One region of the Paenibacillus sp. JZ16 genome, then DNA from elsewhere that is predicted to be linked to it. Evidence: riboswitches for the same ligand, from Rfam matches in the RefSeq annotation. Region 1 holds a riboswitch; the other holds the start of a gene.
The links. Region 1 has a riboswitch for cyclic di-AMP ahead of BJP58_RS14965 (TrkH family potassium uptake protein). Riboswitches for the same ligand answer to the same signal wherever they lie in the genome.

Region 1 (3,169 bases):
CCCACCGTACCGAAGGCGGATGTCGTTTCGAATAAAATCTCCAGGAAATCCCCTTCCTCTGTCGTCGACAGAATCATCGATACGGTTAGAACGAGCAGCAGTGCCAGTAATGCAATGGTCAGTGCCTTCAGCACCCGCTCCTGGGCCAGGCGATAACGGAACATGACGATGTCTTCACGCCCGCGCATCATGGCGATGACCGCCCCCACCATAATGGTGAAGGTTGTTGTTTTGATACCACCCCCGGTTGACCCTGGGGATGCTCCGATAAACATCAGAATAACGATAAAAAATTGCGTGGCCTGTCTAAGCCCCGTAATATCTATAGTATTCGCGCCAGCTGTACGCGGCGTTACGGATTGGAATAATGCGCCGAAGAATTTTCCGCCCCAATTCAGGGAGCCGAGCGTCCTCGGATTGGTGAATTCAAAAATAAGAATGACGATAAATCCAACCAGCAGCAAGGTAGCCGTCATGGTGAGCACTACTTTGGAGTGCAAGGAAAGTCTCCGCTGTTTCCGGAAATCAATCAGATCGGATAATACGATAAAACCGATGCCGCCCGAGACGATCAAAAACATCACGACAACGTTGACTACAGGATCATAGACATACCCGGTCAAACTCCGAAAATCGCCAAACAAATCGAAACCGGCGTTGTTAAACATCGTGACCGCATGAAAAACGCCATAATAAATCGCTCGGCCGATCGGCATGTCAAACGCCCAGCGGATCGATAGAATCAAGGCACCGCAGGCCTCGATGATCAGGGAGTACAGGAGTACTCTGCGAATCAGCCTTACGATTCCTTCCATCGAGGACTGATTCATCGCTTCCTGCAGAATGAGGCGATCCTTGAGCGATATGCGCCTTTTGAGAGCCAAGGCAAACAAAGTGGCCATCGTCATGAAACCGAGCCCGCCGATCTGAATCAGCAGCATGATCACGATCTGTCCGAAGGAGCTGAATGTCGTTCCTGTATCCACCACAACCAGCCCCGTTACGCAAGTTGCCGATGTCGAAGTGAACAAGGCATCGATAAATTCCAGCGGTTCACCTGTACTTGTGGATATCGGCAGCATTAACAGCGCCGTCCCGATGAAAATAATAGCCGCGAAACCAAGCACGAGAATCTGCGGCGGAGACAACCTGAGCCAGTTCAATTTAGAGTTCAATCGGTCACCTTCTTAAAAAAATCAAGAAAAAAAGACACTGGAAAACGCAGTGCCCTTTACGGTCTGGTTCCTGTGCTGCAGCCTACGAGGTTAGCTGACGGATTCGGGCATTTTCACAGGTCGCCCTATTCATTATTCTGGGAATAATGAAATTCACCCCAATTACATGGTTCCCCCATTTTCAGTACGAAATTCGGCTGGAATATTCGGTTCCTTGAAGCATGATGTGATTATAACGCAATCCGGTACGTAACCCAATGCCGTTTTTCACCCAAAAAATCTTTAAAAGAGCGCGAATTGGGCATATTCAAGAATACAAGCATAGGGTTCTCTAACGTTTTCGAAACCTTTCATTCATTTTCATCGATTTGTTTCATTATTCCGGATATTGGGATAAGCTGCTTATGACTTTCATAACTATGTTATATTGACTCTATGCGTTCTTAATCAGGCATATCGAATACCCGTGGGAGTATCAACTTTCTTAGAGGAGGAATTTCATGAATCGTGCAAGAGAGCCCTTGAAGCTGAAGCCCAATCTGAAACAGCTCATCGCGCCTGCCGCAGTCGGCCTGATTCTGTTCCTATTATTTCAGGTGTTTCCGTCGACGAATTCGGATTCTACCGAGATGGCATCTCCGAATATCATATCCAAGGAGCAGGCTCGGCAAGCGGCTTCAAGCTTTGCTCAAGAGTTTTTGCAGTTTACGGCTGCAAAAACGGATGACACGCTGGTTACATATCAATCCAAATCGGAACTTTACGGATATCTGGCGAAGGAAAAGAGACTTTCGGAATACAACAAAACCTATGAAGCCAAATATCCCTATGACGTATACCGCGTTCGCTTCAGCAAGCCGGGTGGTGGCGATGCCCTCAATGTGGACGTGCACATGCAAAATTCAGGCATCGTCGGCTTCTCGTACGATTACGCCCGCTCCAGCTATGACCGGATTGAGCTGAACAAAGGCGATGTACAAAGACAGATGCTGCTTGTGGTCGAGGACGGCATGTCATTAGCCGAGAAGCAAGCTCTTGCGGAGCCTTGGCTCCAGCGAGCGGGTTATGACCTGTCGCACCTGGAGCTGGTCACGCGGGAAGGGGAACCCCAGCTCCGGTATGTGGACCCGGATTCCAAGATCGGCGACTCCAGATTGGAGCACCGTTTCACATTCGAGCAGGGGAAATTACGCTCTTATGAGCCATCTTTTTCGGTTCCGGCCGCCCATTCCGCCTATGTCAACAAGCAGACCCAAGATGCCACGCTGCTGACCCTTGCAGGGTATGGCCTGTTCACCCTCATCCTTGGCATTCTTGCGATTGTGTACAGCGTGAAGACCAGAGCCTACACGTCGTTTAAGCGCGGCCTGTTCCTATCGGCGCTGCTGTTTGTCATTCAGATGCTGAATACGTACAATCTGATTCCCGTTTTCAAATCCGAGGGGATGTCGCAAACCGGCATACTCGGGATGATGATCTTCTATGCGGTCTATTCGCTTATCTTCTCCGCACTGCTCTATTTCTCCCTTGTCGGGGGCAGCGGGCTATGGCTCAAAGAAGACGGGCTTAATCCATGGCCGCGCGCCAAAGAACCTGGATACGGTCATTATGTGATGGATAGCATGAAGCTGGGGTATATGTGGGCTTTCATCCTGCTTGGGGTCCAATCCATTATCTTTGTCGTTCTGGGCCTGACCTTGAATACATGGTCCACCACGGATGCCACACAATCGCCTTACAACATGCTCTATCCTTGGCTCTTCCCGCTGATGGCCTGGCTGGCCGGGATATCCGAGGAGGCCGTCTATCGACTGTTCGGGATCAAAATGCTGAAAAAGATCGTCCGCAATACGTTCGTAGCCAGTTTGATCACTTCGATCATTTGGGCGCTCGGGCATACACTCTATCCGATATACCCTGTAATTTCCCGGCCCATTGAACTGGTGATCATCGGCTTGCTGTTCAGCTACATCTTTTTGAAATACGGGTATTTG
Region 2 (3,169 bases), 1.7 Mb from region 1:
CAAGGGGATGAGTACCGCCTCCCCGCTGCGGCTGGCGACGTTACGCCGCAATCGATTGTAGCAGATGCTGCAAATCAGAATATTAAACCATATCTCATGGTTTATGCCTTGGATGGGAACGGCGAGTTAACCAAGGTCCTAAGCGATAGCAACCTGCGCCAAAAGTCTATTGAAGGCATTACATCCGCGGTAGCGGAGAACGGATTCGGCGGTGTTGTGCTTGACTTTGAAGGGCTCGGATTTAAACTGGATGCCGTGAAGCAGCAGAAGCTGCTCAATGATTACGTCAAGCAATTGAAAGCCGCATTGCCGAATGACGTTGCCCTGTCTTTAGCCGTGCCGCCATTGAACAGCGCCTATAAAGGTTATGATTACAAGACACTGGCCTCTATCGCTGATGACCTGATTGTTATGGCCTATCAGTATAATCCGGTTGGAACCAAATCTCAGGTTCCCGAACCGAACAGTCTGGTGGACCAAGCGATCCAGCTGGCACTCCAAGCAGGCGTACCTAAGCAGAAGCTCCTGCTTGGCATCAGTTTAAGCAGCGAAACCGCCACTTCCGTGGACGATAAACTCGGCTTGGCCAAACGTTATGACCTGAAGGGAGCCGCCTTCTGGCGTCTGGGCTTGTTCCGTCTCTATAATAATGGAATGGAAGCTGCCGTGAATGCCTCTGTTGTTAAGGAGTAACCGAACACCCCCTTGTGGGATGATAGACTTATAGTAACAAAAACGTCTATCGACGTACTTTCGCAGATGACAGACAGTTAGTAGAAGTTTTTCTTGCGATATCAGGAAGTCACAAGCTTCGATGTTTATACTCTCTGATATCTAAAAAAAGAAAGCCTGACAAGGTCATCCCTTTGTCAGGCTTTCTGATTATGTATCGTACTCTAAATGGCTGCGTAATCCAACTAGCTTGCGCTTCCTACCAGCTTTGCATAGTTTTCTTGACTCAAAACACGACGTGCCGTGACATAACGCGGCTCGTAATAGGAATCGCTAAGCTTGCTGATTCTGACTCCCTTGCTGCTGGAAGCATGTGCAAATTGTCCGTCACCAATGTAAACGCCTGCATGAGAAATTCCGCTACCGCTCGTATTGAAGAATACCAAATCTCCAACCCGCAGATCTTGGCGATCCACATGTTCACCGGCTTGAGCCTGGCTTTGGGAAGTGCGCGGAAGATCAATATCGAAATTTCTAAACATGTACAGTATAAATCCGGAGCAATCAAACCCGCTGGTAGTCGTTCCGCCCCATTTGTATGGAGTTCCTACCAATTGCTTCACTTGATACTGAAAATTCGGTTGTTGATCAGCAAATGCTGAAACGGCACCAGAAGAAAAAATAATTGCAGACCCTAGCAAAGTGATGACAAACTTCTTCAAAATATGTTCTCTCCTTCGATGCCTACGGAGTTAGCTAAGGGTTCGGTTGAAGGTTCCCTATACTCTCTATACAAGAGTAATTCACCCAAGACGGTTCCCCCGTTTTCACAAACGAAATTCGGCAAAATTCATTAACGTTTTGTAACCTTCTCTTAATATAGTATACAAGCAAGGATGCTGTCAATGATATCCTAAAAATCTATCGTTTTATGTTTGGAGCTGTCGTAAAGATGAAGAATTTCGGCAGGAGATTGGTTAACCGTCTCACTCAGTCATGACAATTATGTAACTCTGTTCTCCTTTCCGCGCTGCTTTTTTAATTAATCTAGCAACTTTTTACAAATCTATGCGTTTACATATCAGAAATGAAATTAAAGAGGTGATCCATCACTTATGAGTCAAATAACGATGGCAGAAGCACTAGCTGTTCGGGCAGCAATTAACCGTCTCATCAATCAGTTGATGTCGGAACGCTTGAACAACAGCAGCACGATTATTGAAAAAGGGGAGACGGCGGAATACCCTACGCGCAGCGTAGATGCCATTACGGAAGAAATCGAAGCGGCCGCGGCGGATTATAGGAAGCTGGATTTGCTGATGGCAATCTCCAATACCACGCAGACTATTCCCTGGAACGGCTCCGACATTACGATCATGGAAGCGATCGAGCTGGCCAAACAAATACGCAGCGATATCGGACAGCTTGCCCATCTCGGTTCCCGCAAGAAGCTGGAGCGCCAGAGCAGCCGTGGCAGCGGAGACGGTGCCATAACGCTGTTCAACGTCGCCTTATATGATCCAGAGGCTTATCAGGCGCTAGCCCGCAAGAAGGAACGCGAGGTAACCAAGCTCTCTTCGCTGATTGAGCATGCCAATCATACGTCTTTGATTACGTTTGACGCATCCAAGTACATGGAATAGCGACAGCCGCCGGCTCCAAGCCTGCAGGTCACCCCACGTGCGGGTTTGGAGCCGGCGGTTTCCGCCGGCGGGCGGGAAAGTGCGAGCAACCGTTTATTGTTTGTCGGATACAAACAAACCTAACCAGAAACCAAAAAAATCGACTCCAGCGCAAACGGATGACGGTTTACGGTTCACGCCTATCACTTGTTACTTGTTACGGACTTATGACGCAAATAAATGATCGCTCCGTTTCCCGCTCTCTCTATGAATAATTGGAAAGCCGCCCTTCTGAGGGCGGCTTTTGTTGATTTCTCTTTAGCTAGGTAACTGGATACTACGTCGTCATTCCGAGCGCTCTTTCTGGTATCTATTTATCATTGATCCTATTCGTATCATTCTCTTCAGGCCTATGCTACTGGAACAAAGCCGCAGCTCCAACCAGACCAACATCGTCCCGAAGTCCTGCAGGAACGATCTCGTACGTCCCTAAATAGGACGGCATGACCAGCTTATCCGTCATTTCCCGCAGCTGCGGGAACAACAGCTCACCTGCTCTGCTCACACCCCCGCCAATGACGATGCGATCGGGGTTAAAGCTGTGAATGACGTTAACCAGTCCAAGCGCCATGTAATAGATGGCACGATCAATGACCTCCATTGCAACGGGGTCTTGAAGACGTTTGGCCTCGAATACATGCTTGGCGTTCACTCCCGCATCAGCTGCCGCCAGTTCTGATATGACACTTGGCTGGGTAAGCATTCGCTGGGATGCTGCGAGTCCGATGGCTGTTCCAGAAGCAAATACCTCCCAACAGCCGTGGCTGCCGCAATTGCACTGCGGACCGCTGGGATCAATGATATGGTGTCCCAGT

Region 2: another riboswitch for cyclic di-AMP. It lies ahead of BJP58_RS07205 (C40 family peptidase); the one in region 1 lies ahead of BJP58_RS14965 (TrkH family potassium uptake protein).

The regions. Positions count from the first base shown of each region.
Region 1 covers NZ_CP017659.1:3,293,099-3,296,267, forward strand. Annotated here, with positions in the region: gene BJP58_RS14965 (TrkH family potassium uptake protein) at 1-1,175, opposite strand, end outside; cyclic di-AMP (ydaO/yuaA leader) riboswitch at 1,240-1,384, opposite strand; gene BJP58_RS14970 (CPBP family intramembrane glutamic endopeptidase) at 1,676-3,169, shown strand, end outside.
Region 2 covers NZ_CP017659.1:1,629,680-1,632,848, forward strand. Annotated here, with positions in the region: gene BJP58_RS07200 (stalk domain-containing protein) at 1-693, shown strand, start outside; gene BJP58_RS07205 (C40 family peptidase) at 918-1,394, opposite strand; cyclic di-AMP (ydaO/yuaA leader) riboswitch at 1,398-1,528, opposite strand; gene BJP58_RS07210 (hypothetical protein) at 1,788-2,315, shown strand; gene BJP58_RS07215 (ROK family protein) at 2,710-3,169, opposite strand, start outside.